2 regions of the Paenibacillus sp. 37 genome follow, and region 1 is predicted to be linked to the other one. Evidence: riboswitches for the same ligand, from Rfam matches in the RefSeq annotation. Region 1 holds a riboswitch; the other holds the start of a gene.
What was found. A riboswitch is a leader RNA that binds a small molecule or an ion and turns the genes downstream of it on or off. The one in region 1 is predicted to bind glycine.
Positions count from the first base shown of each region.

Region 2: it holds a riboswitch for glycine, as region 1 does, so the genes downstream of both, gcvT (glycine cleavage system aminomethyltransferase GcvT) here and sdaAB (L-serine ammonia-lyase, iron-sulfur-dependent subunit beta) in region 1, are expected to answer to the same signal.

Region 1 covers NZ_CP043761.1:539,642-549,399, reverse strand. Annotated here, with positions in the region: gene F0220_RS02660 (response regulator transcription factor) at 1-407, opposite strand, end outside; gene F0220_RS02655 (alpha-glycosidase) at 636-2,396, shown strand; gene sdaAA (L-serine ammonia-lyase, iron-sulfur-dependent, subunit alpha) at 2,567-3,544, opposite strand; gene sdaAB (L-serine ammonia-lyase, iron-sulfur-dependent subunit beta) at 3,534-4,223, opposite strand; glycine riboswitch at 4,476-4,598, opposite strand; gene F0220_RS02640 (phosphotransferase enzyme family protein) at 4,947-5,939, opposite strand; gene pstB (phosphate ABC transporter ATP-binding protein PstB) at 6,166-6,921, opposite strand; gene pstA (phosphate ABC transporter permease PstA) at 6,934-7,821, opposite strand; gene pstC (phosphate ABC transporter permease subunit PstC) at 7,824-8,759, opposite strand; gene F0220_RS02620 (phosphate ABC transporter substrate-binding protein PstS family protein) at 8,875-9,758, opposite strand, start outside.
Region 2 covers NZ_CP043761.1:5,470,196-5,479,953, reverse strand. Annotated here, with positions in the region: gene ptsG (glucose-specific PTS transporter subunit IIBC) at 1-425, shown strand, start outside; gene F0220_RS23425 (HPr family phosphocarrier protein) at 503-778, shown strand; gene ptsP (phosphoenolpyruvate--protein phosphotransferase) at 771-2,483, shown strand; gene gcvPB (aminomethyl-transferring glycine dehydrogenase subunit GcvPB) at 2,721-4,160, opposite strand; gene gcvPA (aminomethyl-transferring glycine dehydrogenase subunit GcvPA) at 4,295-5,650, opposite strand; gene gcvT (glycine cleavage system aminomethyltransferase GcvT) at 5,647-6,783, opposite strand; glycine riboswitch at 7,104-7,226, opposite strand; gene gcvH (glycine cleavage system protein GcvH) at 7,571-7,963, shown strand; gene F0220_RS23395 (PTS mannitol transporter subunit IIBC) at 8,383-9,758, shown strand, end outside.

The DNA of each region.
Region 1 (9,758 bases):
TAGATGGAGAGATGATCCAGCTTCAGAGCTGTATCCGATGAGACCGCAGTTCCCGCCTTACGCAGTTGGACCTCAATCCGGGCAGCCAGTTCATCGGGGTGAAATGGTTTTGTTACATAGTCATCGGCAAAATCGAGACCATGCAACTTGTCGTCAATGGACGTTCTGGCCGAGAGCATGACAATGGGCACCGCGGGATGTTCTTTTTTCAGTCGCTGGCCCACCGTAAATCCATCCAGCCCGGGCAGCATGACATCCAGAATAATGAGTGAGCAACCGACAGCAGCCTCCGCTGCACCTTCACCACTGCCGAGCCATACCACCTCATAACCGCGCTCCTCCAGATCGGCTCTGACCCAAGTCGCAATTTCCGTATCATCTTCAATATATAACAGTTTGGTTTTCATTCGAATAGTCGTTTCCTTTCTGCCCCCATTGGGTTAATGATATATCTGAGCATCATCATAATAAAAGCTGTCTATAACAGATGGATTCATATCTTGTTGAAACCATATTGAATTCCTTTACGTTACCACACATTCTAATTATAGCTTATCCATTAACGTGGGGAATGTTATATCAATCAAATCTACCAAGTACATATTATACCTACACCTGACGGGAGGAAATTCATTATGCTGCTGGAAGCCATCTATCATCAACCGAAACGAAACTGGGCCTATGCCTATGACCAAGATACAATCCATCTGCGCCTGCGCGCCAAAAAGAATGATCTGACTGAGGTACATGCCCTGACCGGAGACAAATATACGTGGGATGCAACCAAAGCGCTGGTCCCCTTAACAAAGTTCACTTCTGACTCGATGTTCGATTACTTCGAGGGCGAGGTGAAACCTCCCTACCACCGACTGAAGTACTCTTTTTTGCTGAAAAACGGAGACGAACAGATCTGGATGACCGAGACGGACTTCCAGGAAGAAGAACCGGACGATCCAGGTCGCATGTTCCAGTTCCCTTATATTCATGCCGGAGCTGTATTCACACCCCCTGCATGGGTTAAGGATGCGGTGTTCTATCAGATTTTCCCTGAACGATTCGCGAACGGCAACCCGGATATTAGTCCGGAAAAGGTGGAACCGTGGGGCGGCGAGCCGACACCCTTCAATTTCTTCGGTGGTGACCTTCAGGGCGTGATCGACCATCTGGATTACATCAGTGATCTGGGCATTAATGCGATCTACTTCACCCCCATCTTTGAAGCTACCACCAATCACAAATACGATACCGAAGACTACCTGCGGGTAGACCGCCATTTTGGTGACGCAGATACCGTGAAACGACTGGTCGAGCTGTGCCATGCACGTGGAATTCGCGTACTTCTGGATGCTGTGTTCAACCATTCCGGGAAGACGTTTGCGCCGTTTGTAGATGTGCAGAAGAACGGAGAACAATCCAAATACAAGGACTGGTTCCATGTACACGAATACCCGCTGGACGTGAAGGACGGCATTCCTACGTATGAGACCTTCGGATTCGAAGCGCACATGCCAAAGCTGAATACAGAGAATGCCGAGGTTAAGGACTATCTGCTGAAGGTTGCGGAGTATTGGATCAAGGAAGTGGGCGCGGACGGATGGCGGCTGGATGTTGCAGACGAAGTGGATGATGCCTTCTGGCGTGATTTCCGCCGTGTGGTCAAAGCCGCTAATCCGGATGCCTACATTCTGGGCGAAGTATGGAACGAGTCTTCCTCCTGGCTGCAAGGCGACCAGTTCGATGCGTCCATGAACTATCCGTTTACCGATGCCGTAAATGCCTTCTTTGTGAAAAATACAATGCACGCCGAACAGTTCGCGAACTCCATCGGTCGACAATTATCCCGTTATCCGCTTCAGGCCAGCGAAGTGGCGTTTAACTTGCTGGACAGTCACGATACCCCACGACTGCTCACGCTGTGTGAAGGAGACCAGCGCAAGATGAAGCTGGCTGCATTATTCCAGTTCAGTTACATGGGCGCGCCGTGCATCTATTACGGAGACGAGATTGGCATGGACGGCGAACATGATCCGGGCTGCCGTAAATGCATGGAATGGGATGAAGCGAAGCAGGACCGAGAACTGTTCGACTTTTATCAGAAACTGATCTCCCTGCGTCATGCTCATCCTGCCCTGCGTGCAGAAGGCACCGTTCGTTTCCTGCAGGCTCGTACCGATGGCAGCCAACTGGTATTTGAGCGGCAAAATGAGGAGGAACGCATTCTGGTTCTGTTCAATCGATCCGAAGAGACGGCTATTGTCGAACTGGAGGCGGGTGACGGGGAATGGACCGAGCTATTCGGTGGAAACCATCGTACCGCCAAGGATGATGGCGTACTCGCCATTGAACTGCCCGCGTATGGATATGCCGTACTGAGTACGTCTGTGAGCCCGGACTAGAGTTATAATACACATACTTCTGAGCCATAACTAAGTAGCCTATCTTCGCTTCATCTGGCAGCATAAACAAGCGTCCTGCAGAACCTGAATTCGGGTTCGCGGACGCTTGTTTTTATATCGCCGTTATATATCATAATGTCACCGATTATATCTCAGTGGTCCCGTTCAGATTAAGCCTGAGGGTCCGTGTGCACTTGAGCATTATCCGTACCACTTGTAATTGTATCAGAATCCTCTGGCTTCGACTCCTGCTCAGGCTCTGCACGCTTTGCCTTCGGTTTAGCCAGCTTTTGCATCATTTTACGGCCCGTTGGTGTCTGGGCCAACCCGCCTTGGGCCGTCTCCCGGTGGCGGCTCGGCATCGCACTGCCTACTTCCAGCATAACGTCGATGACTTCATCTGACGGAATAGCACTACGCACTCCGGCCAGTGCCATGTCAGCCGCAGCCAGCGCCGTAACTGCACCCAGTCCGTTACGGACGATGCACGGGATCTCAACGAGGCCTGCAACTGGATCGCAGATAAGGCCCAGTGTATTTTTTAATGCTAGGCCAACCGCATGAACGACCTGTTCCGGTGTACCTCCACGCAGTTCAACCATGGCACCCGCAGCCATGCCAATCGCGGAACCCACTTCCGCCTGACAGCCACCCTCGGCACCAGAGATAAATGAATTGTTCGCAATAACATAACCAATCGCTCCCGCACAGAACAATCCGTTCACCAAATGTTCGTCCGTCCAGCCAAATCGCTCCTGTGAGCTAATAAAAACACCAGGGATAATGCCGCAGGAACCGGCTGTTGGTGTTGCCACAATCCGCCCCATGGAGGCATTCACTTCAGATACACACAGGGCATACGCCATGGCAAGTGCGGAAGCATCTCCTGAGCAAGTCTCACCCTTGCGAATGTACTCGGCCATTCTTTTACCGTCTCCACCCGTTAATCCACTGCGTGATGTTGTATCTTCCGTTAACCCTTTACGTACCGCTTCCTTCATCACCTGATAATATTCAGACATCTGCTTCACAACATCCGCTTCCGGTGTATTGGTCTCCTGAACTTGCTCCTCGATCATCAGCTGAGCAATCGTTTTGGATTCCGCTGTACAGATCGTATTCAGTTCGTGTAAATGTTTAAATCGCATCCGAATCAACTCCTCTCTTCAAATCGATGACACGAATATCCAGTACATGATCCAGCTCCTTCAGGCGCTTGAGCATATCAGGATTAGGCACACCATCCATTTCCATCGCGGTCAGCGCTTCGCCATCACGGGCTTTGCGGTCCACCTGCATATACCCGATGTTAACCCCGGATGAACTGATCGTGGACGTTACCGAGGCAAGCACTCCTGCTTTGTCCGCATGTCGCAGAACGAGTGTCGGAAACTCACCACTAATCTGAACACGAAAATCATTCATCGAATGCACCGATACGCTTCCACCACCAATAGATGCACCAATCAAGGAGCAGGCACGTTCTTCATGCCACAACTCAATTTTGACCGTATTCGGATGAGGAGCAGGCAGGCCACTTGTATAAAACTCAACCTCCATGCCCGCTTCCTCTGCGTATTGCTCTGCATCCGGAATACGCGGATCGTCTGTGACATAATCCAGCAAACCGCCGATCAGTGCCAGATCTGTTCCGTGCCCCTGATACGTGTCAGCAAATGAACCGTATAGTGTCAACCGGGCACGATCTGGCGTACATCCTAGCCACTGTCGAGCAATTCTCCCTAACCTTGCCGCTCCAGCTGTATGTGAACTTGAAGGCCCCGTCATCGACGGACCAATAATTGAGAAAACATCTTTAAATCGCACCTTATAACCCTCCAATTGTATTCGTCATTTTCATCCAGATCCCATGCCATAATGTTCCTTTATTACTGAATGATGACATCAAAAAAGGACAGAAGAAGGCCACAGGCCCTCTCTCTGTCCTCGATACCTGAGAGTTTCACGATCAGCAGTGTCTCACGACAAGGTGCATGCCCTGCAATTGCAGACAAGGTCACCAGGCTGACTGATCATATACCCCTTGGGTGGCGCAGTTCGCGCACTCTCCAGAGTTGCGTCCAACGATGGTACATTTACCTGAGAGATTAACCGCTGCGCCGGGTGCGCAGCAGCTTGCTCCTTCGGTGCCTGAAGACTAGCCATTGCTCGGCTAACTCAGGTCTCTCCCGCTCGTTATCATCCGCTGTATGGAACCATTCTGAGCGTATGTCAGAACAGTAATGGAAATCGTTCATTTCTTCTTCATTAAGATTAATCGACCGGAAGATCAGTGTCAACAAACTTAACGATTTCTTTGGATGTATTTCCCTCATTTTCGATTGAACCGATGAAAACCAGAATATTTTGTCAGCTTTCATTACATTAATTCGATAAAGAGAACTTTTAAACAGCTTATTTCATTTTCCTTCAATTCATAAAGCGCTTACTACTATTTATGATATTGTCCACGAAACTGTTCGGGTATTCAGGCAACCATAATATTTGAACCACACTGTTCGTAGCCTATCCTGATCTGCACACCCTAATTCACAGTTCGTAGAAGATACTCTCGTTCTGTACATAAGGTCTGCAATACTTGCTGCATAACTTCGGCATGCGATCTTTCATCCACTCGTGCCTAGACTCGTTCCCCATCTGAAAAGCATAATAACCAAGTGTAAAGATCAACATGAACCCTTCCATTAATCGGATATCACGATCCGTCAGTGGTGCGATCTGTTTGGTATAACCTGATAAGAATATGTCACGTTCCTCCCGATTGAACATAAGCGCTGCCCCTCCGGCATCGAAAAGATAATAACCATAACCGTGTAGACAAAAATCAATCATGGACATCCCCTGATCCGTGATCAGCAGATTGTTGCGAGTAATATCCCCATGAATGATTCCCCATGTCTCCGCGTGCTGCGGGTATGTTTCTAGCTGCTCATTAATGTTCTCAAACGTCTCACGAAGCAGATCGAAGTCTTCCGTTATAAAAATCCCCAGTCGGACACCTTCCTCTAGCTGCCCTAGCATGACCAAGTTCTCATGAATGTTGCCATATGCCGGCCGTACCTTAGTTCGATCTGTCTGATTCTGCTCACGCCCATATTGATGAAGCATCTGCAGTTGTGCCCCAAGATCATAGATCTGCTCTGTTGTCAGACGTTCTCCCTGCTGGATGTCCCTGCCCTCAATCCACTCCAGTACTGTACAGCAGATCTCTTTCCCTGCCTCACTTGTCCATACCGTGACCCATTCACCGGATGCGTTGCGTACTGGATGTTGCACGCGCAATGCTGTCGTTGCATTTAACTCATGAAGCAGATTCATCTCTGCCTCCAGCGCAGGAGGTGTATGCTGAATGCCTGTCATACTTGTATATGCGGCTTGATGGATACGGAGCAGATACTTCTGCCCGCTTGCTTCATCAACGACATGATACGTCAGATTCTCGTTGTGACGAATATAGGAAACGACAGGTTTCTCAATAGTGTAGTTCTGTATAATCTGAGCTGCCATATGGTCGTAAGACATCTGATCCGTAGTGATTATCAACATCTCCTTCAAAATAATGTAAACGCTCTCTTATTACTAAATATCGTAGCATAATGTTTATGCCACATACAGAAAATTCCACTAAAATTATAAATTAAAAAAGCACAACCCCCGAACAAGCGTCCAGGCATTGTGCTTTCTTTTGTCTCTCTATTTATTTCTCAATTTCTCTGTCTGTTGCTCTATGTGACACTCCATGATCCAATTAACCAAAACGACCCATAATGTATTCTTGCGTCAGACGATTGTCCGGGTTCGTGAAAATATGCTCTGTATCCCCATGCTCAATCATGCTTCCCAGATAGAAATAAGCTGTGTAATCCGAGATGCGTGCCGCCTGCTGCATGTTATGGGTAACAATAACAATCCGCAGCTCCTTCTTGAGTTCGGTAATCAACTCTTCAACTTTACCCGTAGATACCGGGTCAAGTGCAGATGCCGGCTCATCGAGCAGCAGAATCTGTGGTTCAACAGACAAAGCGCGAGCGATACATAGGCGCTGCTGTTGTCCGCCAGAGAGAGACAGAGCTGACTCATGCAGTCTGTCTTTCACTTCGTCCCAGAGCGCAGCACGGCGCAAGCTTTTTTCCACAATTTCATCCAGTGCCTTCTTACTCTTCGTACCGCGGTAGCGGGGGCCAAACGCGATATTATTGTAGATGGACTTATGAAAAGGATTCGGCTTCTGCCACACCATGCCAATCTTCTGGCGAAGCTTGATTACATCGGTTCCAGGCTCATTCAGATCGTTACCGTCCATCCAGATATGTCCCTCTGTACGGGAACCGGCAATCTCGTCGTTCATCCGGTTCAGCGACCGGAGGAACGTGGATTTACCGCAGCCAGACGGCCCGATAAGAGCCGTTACGCTTGCTTCAGGAAACGTCAGGCTAATCTGTTTGACCGCCTGGAAATGTCCATAATATATGCTTAACTGTTCCGTACCAAAAGGTATGGCCATGTTGGTTCCTCCTTATTTCGAAGCTGTCATGCGGCGGAATACAACCCGACCGATCCAGCGTGCACTTAGATTGAACGCCAGCACGAGAATGACAAGCACGGCAGATGCCCCTGCTGCCACTTCTTTGGAATCTGGCCCAATACCTTCACTATTCACTTTCCAGATATGGACAGCAAGTGTCTCTGCCGGACGGAAAGGATTAAGTGGTGATCTTGGACTTGTCGGATTCCAATCCGTAAAGTCCAGTGGTGGACTACTCATACCTGCGGTGAACATCAATGCGGCTGCCTCACCGAAGATCCGGCCCGATGCCAGGATCGTACCCGTAATCAAGCTCGGTAATGCTACAGGCAACAGAATGGAAGTAATGATTTTCCACTTGGACAGCCCAAGCGCCAGACCTGCTTCCTTCTGTTCCTTCGGAACGGCCCGGAAGGCCTGCTCCGTTGTCCGCACCATCAGTGGCAAGTTAAAGATCGCCAGAGCCAAGGCACCCGAGATCAGGGAGAAACCAAGACCAAATTGATTGACTAGCAACAAGAGACCAAACAAACCGATAACGATGGATGGGAATGAGGACAACACTTCAACGACCAGACGAATGAAGCTGGTAATCTTGCCTGGTTTGGCGTATTCCGCCATGTAAATTCCACCGCCCCATCCGAGTGGGATGGTCACAATCAATGTCAGGACAAGCAAGAATATGGAGTTAAAGAGCTGTGGACCAATCCCACCGCCACCTTTAAGCAACTGGGGTGCGCTCGTCAGGAAGTTCCAGCTAATATGTCCAATGCCTCTATACATGATGAAGCCAAGCAGACCGAGCAATATAATAACAATGAACAGGGCCAATACAACGATAACGGATGTTGCAATTTTATCTACCGTCTTTGCCTTCATTTTCATACCCGGTTCCTCCTTTCAAGCAGGCGAACCAGAATGACGAAGACAAATGTCATCACCAGCAGGACAAGCGCCATACTCCACAGTGCATTGTTATGAACAGAACCCATCGTGGTGTTACCCATGCTGAGTGTAATTACACTTGTTAATGTTGAAGCTGATTCAAGCAAGGATGTTGGAACATGCGGTGCATTACCGATAACCATCTGCACAGCAAGGGCCTCACCAAAAGCACGGGCCATACCCAAAACGACACCTGTCAACAAAGCTGGCAAAGTCGTTGGAATGATGACACGGTAGATGGTTTGCCAGCGAGTGGCACCCAGTGCGTAAGAGGATTCACGCAATCCTTTTGGCAACGCGGACAACGCATCTGCCATAATACTTGTTACCGTAGGAAGAATCATTACCGCGAGAACAAGACATCCGGCTGCAATCCCGACGCCTGTTCCACCAAAGATACTGCGCAGCAAAGGTACGATGACACTCAGACCGATAAATCCGTACACAACAGACGGAATTCCAGACAAAAGCTCAATCGCCGGTTGCAATATCTTTTTCCCTTTACCCGGTACAATCTCTGTCATGAAGAGTGCTGCACACAGGCCCAGTGGACTAGCGATCAATGCTGCAAGCAAGGTTGTAATGAAAGAACCTGTAATGAACGGCAATGCCCCGTAGAACGCAGGTTCTCCAGTTGGATTCCACGTCTTTCCACCAAGGAATTCACTTATGCTTATTCCATTTTGGAAAAATGTGGACAGTCCCTTGGACGCTACAAAATAAACAATGGAAAACATGACAACGATCAGGAAAACGACACAAATCGACGTATAGATCCGTCCCGTCCACTCTTCCCAATAATGTTTTTCTTTTAAGGGCCGGCGCGGTTTCAACTTGTTATTCATTACCGTTCCCCCTTCGGTCTGTTCCATAACAACCATCCTTCTATAGTAGAATTAATGCAAAATATGGGATTATTTCAGAGCAAACCGCGTAAAGAGGCGGGACCTGAGTCCGCCTCTTTCGCTGTATGCGCAAGTTCAAAGATTATTGAACCACATTACCTGCTGCATCGCGTTTTACTTTCATGCCTGACATTGGAATGTATCCAAGTTCTGTCACGTCGTTTTGTTGAATTTCGTCACTCAGGATGTAGTCCAGGAACGCTTTTGTTGCTGCATCCGGCTCACCTTTGGTGTACATGTGCTCGTAAGCCCACACCGGATAAGTTCCTGCTTCTACGTTCTCAACTGTTGCTTCTACACCTTCGTATTTCAATACTTGCAAGCTGTCATCCAAGTAAGACAGGGCAAGGTAACCAATAGCACCTGGCGTTTCAGCTACCAATTTTTTTACGTTACCAGAAGAATCTTCTTGAATCGAACCTTGGATATCACCCATTTTTGCACCCAATGCATACTTCTCGAACGTTGCACGAGTACCGGAACTACTTGGACGGTTTACAATAACAATTGCTTTATCCGCGCCACCAACGTCTTTCCAGTTCGTTACTTTACCGGAGAAAATGTCGACTAGTTGTTGTTTCGTCAAATCTGCTACACCTGCATCTTTGTTACTAACTGGAGCCATAGCTACTACGGCTACTTGATGGTCAACCAGTTCTTTTACTTTGGCTTCGTCCTCCAGTTTCTCTTCTGCGAATACATCAGAGTTACCGATTGTAGCTTGTCCGTCAGATACTTGTGTCAAACCAGTACCACTACCGCCACCTTGAACTTGAACCGTTACGTTCTTATATTCATCAACTGCCATAAATTTCTGTCCAGCTTGTTCTACCAGAGGTAACAATGCTGTCGATCCGACTGCCAGAATGTTACCGCTAAGCTCAGCAGCAGCTTCCCCTGATCCATTGCTTGCAGCACCCTCTGTACCCGCGTCATTTTTCGATCCGCATGCAGCGAGCACCAGTA
Region 2 (9,758 bases), 2.1 Mb from region 1:
GTGAATTACTGGACATTACAAACGTACCTGATCCGGTCTTTGCTGAGAAAATGACAGGTGATGGATTCGCAATTTTGCCACATGATGGTACGATAACTTCTCCTGTGTATGGTAAAGTGTTTAATGTATTTCCAAGCAAACATGCCGTGGGCATCATGTCCGATGGTGGCAAGGAAGTGCTTGTTCATATAGGTGTTAATACGGTGAAGTTGAAAGGTCAAGGCTTTAACGTACTGGTACAGGAAGGTGATCTGGTATCGGCAGGTCAGCCGATTATGGAAGTGGATCTGGAGTATGTCAAAGCAAACGCACCTTCGATCATTTCACCAGTTATTTTCACCAACCTGCCAGAGGGCTCCACGGTAACTCTGAAGAAGAGTGGAGTGCTGAAAGTTGGCGAACAGCCAATCATTGAGATAAAATAAGAAGTGTTACGACGATGGCAAGCAAGTGTAAATATATGCAATGCCTAAACCAAACTACTGAAAGTGAGATGATTGTAATGCAACAAACATTCAGAATTACAGACGAAGATGGTATCCACGCACGTCCGGCGACAGCCCTGGTAAATACAGCAAACAAATTCAAAGGTGCAGAATCCTTTGCAGAAGCTAACGGTAAAAAAGTAACGTTGAAATCTATTCTGGGTGTTCTTTCCCTCGGATTGGAACAAGGCGACACTATCAGCATCATCGTTGAAGGCGAAGGCGAAGCTGAAGCTCTTCAAGCTTTGACTGACGTTATGGTTAACGAAGGGTTGGGCGAAATTAATGCTTAATGTCTCCGGGATCGCGGCTTCGGCGGGTATTGCTATCGCCAAGGCGTTTATCTTGGAGCATCCTGATTACTCTGTAGAAAAACGCCAAATCAACGACGTTGACGCAGAGATCGCGAAACTCGACTCAGCTCTGGGTAAATCCCAGGCTGAGCTTGAGGCGATCAAAGAGCGCACTTTACAAGAGCTTGGCGAGAAAAAAGCTGAGATTTTTGCTTCGCATTTGCTCATTCTGAATGACCCGGAATTGATTGATCCGGTTAAAGCTAGAATTGCAGATGACATGATCAATGCAGAATTTGCTTTGAACGAAACGGCATCGCAATTTATCTCCATGTTTGAGAACATGAAGAGTGCTTACCTGCAGGAACGTGCTGCAGATATGCGTGACGTTACCAAACGTGTGCTAAATCACTTGCTTGGTATCGACTTCATGAGTCCAGCTGAGATCAATGAAGAAGTGATCGTGCTTGCGGAGGATCTAACACCTTCCGACACGGCTCAATTGAACCGCCAATTTGTTAAAGGTTTCGCAACTAACATTGGTGGACGTACTTCTCACTCAGCGATCATGGCTCGCTCTCTTGAAATTCCTGCTGTCGTTGGAACCAAGGACATTTTGGCTCAAGCGAAACAAGGCGATATGATCATTGTTGACGGTCTGGATGGTCACGTACTGGTTAACCCTACTGATGAAGTTATTGCTGAATACCGTGCCAAACAGGAACAGTATGATGCACAACGTGCAGAGTGGAGAAAACTTCGTGATGAGCCAACGGTAACGGTGGATAACGTTCATGTTGAACTTGCAGCCAACATCGGTACACCCAATGATGTAACGGGTGTTCTGGAGAACGGCGGCGAGGCTGTAGGCCTGTACCGTACCGAGTTCCTTTACATGGGCAGAGACAAGCTTCCATCCGAAGACATTCAGTATAATGCTTACAAAGCGGTACTGGAAAAAATGGAAGGCAAACCTGTCGTTGTTCGTACACTCGACATCGGTGGAGACAAAGAGCTTCCATACCTGGATCTGCCAAAAGAAATGAATCCATTCCTCGGCTTCCGCGCAGTTCGTCTGTGTCTGGACCGTCTGGATATCTTCCGTACACAATTGCGTGCATTGCTGCGTGCAAGCGTACATGGAAACCTGCGTGTCATGTTCCCAATGATCGCAACGCTTGGTGAATTCCGTGAAGCAAAAGCTGTCTTGCTCGAAGAGAAAGAGAAGCTGGTTGCTGAAGGTATTGCTGTTTCTGACAGCATTCAACTCGGAATCATGGTCGAAATTCCTTCGACTGCAGTTCTGGCAGATCAGTTTGCCAAAGAAGTGGATTTCTTCAGTATCGGAACGAACGATCTGATTCAATACACAATGGCTGCTGACCGTATGAACGAACGAGTGGCTTATCTGTACCAGCCTTACAACCCAGCCATTTTGCGTTTGGTTAAAATGGTTATCGATGCTGCGCATCGTGAAGGCAAATGGGTTGGCATGTGTGGTGAGATGGCAGGAGACGAAACAGCAATTCCATTGCTGCTTGGTCTTGGATTGGATGAGTTCAGCATGAGCGCAACCTCCATCCTGCCAGCTCGTAGTCAGATCACCAAGCTGTCCCGTGCGGATATGCAGGAACTGGCTGCTAAAGCTCTGGATATGCAAACGGCTGAACAAGTCGTTGAATTGGTTCAAAGCATTCAAGCGTAATGTAATTTTACGGGGTTTCCACCCGATTTTAAGGGTTTCTTTTTCCGATAAAAAGCTGCAGTCGTGCAGTAATTTTGCCGGTATCCGCGATTCATTGTGGATATCGGCTTTTTTTGTTGCGCGAATGTATAGGAGGGGAGTACGAGGAGAAAGACCCTGTAATGTCTAGGCAAAAAAATGCTCTTGCTGGGGTAAGTTAACATCAGCAAGAGCATGGATTAGAAATTCACTTAGTGTTTAACTGCATGCGCAGTTGAGTACAGGTTTGCGGGCGGCAGTGGTCTCATCAAGACGAGTGACTGGTGTTCCGTAAGGTGCGTTGAGTACCAACTCTGGTGTCTCTTCCGCTTCTTTGGCAATCCGAATCATCGTATCAATGAACCCATCCAGTGTTTCTTTGCTTTCGGTTTCCGTCGGCTCGATCATGATGCATTCCTCAACGTTGAGCGGGAAGTACACCGTAGGTGGATGATATCCAAAATCAAGCAATCGTTTGGCAACGTCAAGTGTGCGCACACCATATTGCTTCAAACCCCGACCAGACATGACAAATTCATGTTTGCATACACCCGGATACGGAATCTCGTAGTATGGTGCGAGGCGGGCCATCATATAGTTGGCATTCAGTACCGCACATTCAGACACACGGCGCAATCCTTCCGGTCCATAGGTGCGAATGTAGGCATAGGCACGTACCAATATACCGAAGTTACCGTAGTAGGCTTTCACCCGGCCAATGGATTGATCGCCTTCACGATCGAATGCATACATACCGTCATCATTTTTGATCACCATCGGTTTAGGCAGGAACGGGATCAGGCGACTCTTCACACCGACTGGTCCGGCGCCAGGTCCACCACCGCCATGAGGTGTACTCATCGTTTTGTGCAAGTTCAGATGCACCACGTCAAAGCCCATATCACCCGGACGGGTAATGCCCATAATGGCATTGGAGTTCGCGCCATCGTAATACAACAAGCCACCAGCCTGGTGTACGATGGATGCAATCTCCTGAATGTCTTTCTCGAACAAACCAAGTGTATTTGGGTTTGTGAGCATCAATGCTGCCGTATCCGAACCGACGGCTGCACGGAGCGCGTCCAGATCGACCAGTCCATCTGCGCGGGATGGAATCGTCACAGTTTCAAATCCTGCAACGGTAGCACTTGCTGGGTTGGTACCATGCGAAGAATCGGGCACGATGACTTTGGTACGTTGTTCGCCACGACCTTCGTGGTAGGCACGAATCATCATGAGTCCAGTCCATTCTCCATGAGCACCAGCTGCTGGTTGCAGGGTCACAGCGTCCATACCTGTCAGACCTGCAAGGTCGTTTTGCAACGTATACAACAGTTCAAGTGCACCTTGAATGCTGGATTCATGCTGGTACGGATGGATTTTGGCGAATCCATTGTAACGGGCCACGTCCTCATTAATCTTTGGATTGTATTTCATCGTACAGGAGCCCAGTGGATAGAATCCGTTATCTACGCCGAAGTTACGGCGGGACAACGCAGTATAGTGCCTGATAACATCTACCTCGAACACTTCCGGTAGTGCCGCTGCTTCCGAACGGAGCATTTCCCGGGGAATCAACGTATCGGCAGCCTGACGAGGAACGTCACATTCTGGCAAGGAATAAGCGACACGTCCAGGGCTACTGAGTTCAAAAATCAATGATTGTTCCGGAGCAGGAGATAGGGTCTGTGCACTGAATGTTGTATCCGTCTCAGGTTTAGACGAAGTAGAGAAAGAGGTGCCTGTTTCCGATTGTCCTTGTGCCGGTGTTGTCGTTGTCGTCGTTTCCTGAGTCACAGCGATCCCTCCAATGCTCGTGCGAATTCGTCAATCTCTTCCTTACTGCGTCGTTCGGTAACAGCAATCAGCATATGTCCGGCAAGCTCCGGATAATCACGTCCGAGTTCGTAACCACCAATGAAGCCTGCATCCAGCAGTTTCAGTTGAAGAGCATCCACATCGGTTCCTTCAGGAAGTTTAATAACAAACTCATTAAATGTGGGTGCATTAAAAGTAAGGCTAACTCCAGGAATCGCAGTTAATGTATTCAGGGTGTAATGACTCTTTTGCAGATTCAGATCCGCGACATCGATCATGCCTTGTTTCCCCATGATGGACATATACACAGATGCGCTGAGTGCAAGCAAAGCCTGGTTGGAACAGATGTTGGATGTCGCCTTTTCGCGGCGGATATGCTGTTCACGTGCTTGCAGTGTGAGTACAAATCCACGTTTTCCGTTGCGATCCTTGGTCTGGCCTACAATTCGGCCAGGAATTCGGCGCATATGAGGCTGGGATACGGCGAAATATCCGCATGTTGGGCCGCCGAGTGAAGCGGCGATGCCGAGGGGCTGCGCATCACCAACAACGATGTCGGCACCCAGCTTGCCTGGGGCTTCCAGCAGACCCAGCGATAGCGGGTTAGCACTTACAACGAGTAGGCCCTTGTGCGCATGCACGAGGTCGGCAGCCTGCTTCACATTTTCCACGGCACCAAAGAAGTTCGGACTCTGGATCATGACAGCAGCGGTATCGTCCGATATGGCGGCTTGCAAGGCATCCCAGTCCGTGACGCCATCCTTATAACCAATCTCGACAATCTCCAGACGGAGTCCGTGCGCATATGCCTGCAATACCTGGCGGGCTTCCGGATGAACGGTACGGGATACGATGAGTTGTTTGCGACGAGTTGCCGCTGCGGTCAGATTACCTGCTTCAGCAAAGGCGGTTGCACCGTCATACATACTGGCATTGGCTACAGCCATACCGGTTAATTCACAGATGTAGGATTGAAATTCGAAAATGGCCTGTAGTTCACCTTGGCTGATCTCAGGCTGATAAGGTGTGTAAGCAGTGTAGAACTCGGAACGGGAAATGACATGATTGATGACGGAAGGAACATGATGATCGTATATGCCTGCGCCGAGGAAGCTGGCGTGTGTTTCGAAATTGGCGTTGGCACCAGCTTGTTTGGACATGTGCCGTGTCAGCGCATACTCATCGAGTTTGGATGATACGGGCAGCTCGCCCTGATAACGAATCTCCTGAGGAATGTCCTGGAACAGTTTCTCCAGCGTATCCACACCGATGGTTGCGAGCATGGCGCTCTGATCTTGTTCAGTCATGGGAATGTAACGGTGCTTGCTCATGCTTGATCAGCTCCTTGAGTAGGTGTCTTAGACGTACGTGTCCGTTTATGAAAAGGGGTCTTCACGACCTCGGCTTTTAGTTTCTTCCCTCGGATCTCAATCTCAAGCGGAGTTCCCAGCGCAGCGTATTTGCTGTCGATGAGGGCAAGCCCCAGATTACGCTTCAATGTAGGTGATTGCGTGCCTGTTGTCACTTCACCGATCTGTACGCCTTCGGCGTAAATCGGATAGTGGGGGCGAGGAATACCGCGCTCCAGCACTTCGATGCCGACCAGTTTGCGGGCAGGCCCGTCATTTTTTTGCTGTAACAAGGCTTCGTGTCCGATAAAAGGTCCGGCATTTAGTTTCACAAACATACCAACGCCAGCTTCTAGCGGAGAGATCGTTGCAGATAATTCCTGTCCATACAGAGGCAGCTTGGCTTCAAAGCGCAATGTATCCCGGGCACCAAGTCCGGTTGGCACCAGTCCGTGACCTTCACCGGCTTGCATTAATCCGTTCCAGACGGTAGCGGCCTGATCTGCTGGAATATATAGTTCAAAGCCATCTTCACCGGTATAACCGGTACGGGACAACAGCAATTTTACTCCACAGACTTCGGCATCCTGCACAAAACGAAACGGTTCAATCGTGGAGACATCTGTATCTGTAACTTTTCCGATAATGTCTACAGCCAGTGGACCTTGCAAGGCGAGCAGCGCCGTCTGCTCCGAATCGTTGGTCATGTTTACGCCAGGGATCAAGTGCTCTTGCAGCCACGCCCAATCCTTGTTGATATTGGAGGCGTTAACCACGAGCATATAATGCTGATCTTCCAGCTTATACACGAGCAGATCGTCCACCACACCGCCATCTGGATAACACATCAGGGTGTACTGGGCTTGACCGGGAACCAGCGTGGTCACATCATTGGTCGTCATTTGTTGCAAAAAAACTTCAGCCTGCTCACCCTGTACTGTGAATTCGCCCATATGGGATACATCGAATAGTCCAGCACGCTCACGCACCGCTTCATGTTCTTTCTGAATTCCGCTAAATTGCACCGGAAGCTCCCAGCCTCCAAAATCAATGCACCGTACGCCTTCGTATTGCTGATATAGTGGGAAGAGTGGTGTTCTAAGCAAATCGGACATCAAATCACCTCGTCATGGACCGTCAACCGGCCGGAAATATAATCGTGGATCAATGAAGCAGGGTATTTTTAAATTTTTCAGCTAGATATTTTCATCACATAAGTATGGTAAGCAGCTAGGGCAGCGCCGTTCTACATCCTGTTTTTCGTTTTTTGGGAAAAAGGAAAAGGACAGGCCAAAGAATCGGCATGCCAAGTAGCACGCTGTATTCTAAGGCTCTGTCCCTTGTACCTGAGAGTTACCCCGCTGCGTTGTGCAGCAGGTTTCCCCTTGGGTGATCATAACGCCCGCACAGGGCGAATAGATGCTCTCCAGAGTTGCGTCCCGTAAAAGTCCTTTTGCCTGAGAGATTCACCCCCGCTTATCGGTGGTTTACTCCTTCGGCGTTACCTCATGTACATCCCGAATCGGGTGTCACGGGTAATCTCTCCCTTTACATTCATCCGCGAGTATAACATAGTCCAATAAACACATTTACTCCTCTCATTAAAACGTGAATCCACTACCGATGTCAAGAACGATATCATTGATAATGAATAAAAACCGAATATTTAATATATTTTAAGTGTTATTGTTCGTGTATTTAAAAAGACTGCGCTTACTATTCTAATATTCACCAGTATATGAAGAAAGAGTGTAATCCGGTTACAGGATTTAGAGGTGTTCAGCAAATAAATTGTGAGGTATCTTGACATTTGATTCATAAATATCATACGCTATGTTCTGGGAAAAGGGTTAAGGTCAAAGAACGCATGCACTCATTTAATGAAAAGCGAGGCGGATATCGATGAGCGAATTGAAAAGTGATTTCCTGTACAGTGAAGAGCACGAATGGGTGCAAACCGTAGGGGAGGATACTGTACGTATTGGCATTACCGAGTTCGCGCAGCATCAGCTGGGTGACATTGTGTTTGTGGAATTGCCTGACCTTGAAACCAATGTAAAAGCAGAGGACAGTATTGGAACAATAGAATCGGTCAAAACAGTTTCGGACTTGTTCTCTCCCGTCACAGGTTCTATTATTGCAGTCAATGATTCGTTGCAGGACTCACCTGAACTTGTGAACAGCTCTCCTTACGAGGAAGGCTGGATGATTGAGATTCGTGTTGAGGGAGATCTGACAGCAGCATTGTCTACATTGATGAATGCAGACGCGTATCGTAAACATACGGAAGAATAGGAGCAACGAACTTGTACTTATTAACATATATTTTATAACCAAATGAAATGAGCTTCATATTGTTTCGACCTGTGTGAGCCGGATGCTTGCACAGGTTTTTTGTGCTTTCCAGGAATAGTTTTGAATGTGGATTGAAGCAGATTGTGGATGTAAATCACCTGATTGGACCAAGCTATAGGTTAGAAAATGATTCTGGAAATGATAAAAGTCATAGGCAAGAAAAGCCTTGCGTACCAATGGATTCGGCCATTATGCATCGATTAAAACGATTACATAACCTAATGTTGTCATCATTGTTCATGACGAAAGTACGCTTTCATTTCATTGAACAGGAGAGCATTCTCGCTTAGGATTACAGCAGGGGAGAAATGATACCCCTTTCATAAATCATAATCACTTGATCCAAGGAGGATAATACAATGAGTAATTTGGACCAATCGTCCAATTCCAAAGGTGGGCTACGGGTTGGTGTTCAGCGTTTTGGCCGATTCCTGAGTGGTATGGTCATGCCGAATATGGGAGCGTTCATCGCCTGGGGATTAATTACGGCTCTGTTCATTCCAACAGGCTGGTTCCCTAACGAGACGCTTGCGCAGCTAGTTGATCCGATGATCAAATATTTGCTGCCACTGTTAATCGGTTACACCGGGGGTACGATGGTGCATGGTCAGCGTGGTGGTGTCGTGGGTGCCATTATGACCATTGGGGTCATCGTGGGTAGTGATATCCCGATGTTCCTCGGTGCCATGATTGCCGGACCACTGGCAGCATGGATCATCAAAAAGTTCGATAAATCCATTGAAGGTAAAATTAGAGCCGGATTTGAAATGCTGGTTAACAACTTTTCAGCCGGTATTATTGGCGGGATCTTGGGGATTTTTGCGCTACTGGGCATCGGGCCTGCTGTAGAAGCAATTAGCAAAGTATTGTCTGCCGGGGTACAAGGCTTAATGAATCTGGGCTTGTTACCACTGGTCAACCTAATCATTGAACCAGGTAAAGTATTGTTCCTGAACAATGCGATCAACCACGGAATTCTGACACCGATTGCAACAGATCAAGCGAGAGAATTAGGGCAATCCGTATTATACATGCTTGAATCGAACCCGGGTCCGGGACTTGGTATCTTGCTTGCTTACTGTTTCTTCGGACGCGGAATGGCCAAATCTTCTGCACCAGGTGCCGTTATCATTCATTTCTTCGGGGGAATTCATGAGATCTACTTCCCTTACATTCTGATGAGACCCATTTTGATTCTTGCCGCAATCGCGGGTGGCGTCGCAGGTACATTAACATTCATGCTCACCGGAGCGGGACTTGTTTCGGCACCATCACCGGGTAGTATTATCGCGTATTTCCTCTTAACACCAAAAGGTGGATACCTGCCGATGCTCGCAGGGGTGCTTGTAGCAGCCGTCGTATCTTTCCTGGTTGCAGCGGTGTTGCTGAAAACGGGTAAACAAAAGGACGAAGATTTGGAGTCCGCATCCAGTCGGATGAAAGACATGAAGAGTCAAGGAACCGTGCCAAACGCTGGCATTACGGCTAATCGACGTGAAGCAGACAGAGCCGCAGATATGGCTTCTTCTCCAGTGAAAACAGATGTGAAGAAGATTGTTTTCTCCTGTGATGCAGGTATGGGCTCGAGTGCCATGGGCGCTTCCATTCTTCGCAAGAAGATGAAGGCAGAGGGGATTGACGTTACGGTGACCAATACGGCCATCAGTGATATCCCGCCAGATGCAGATGTGGTCATCACACAACAAATATTAACCGATCGTGCCCGCTCCGTTGC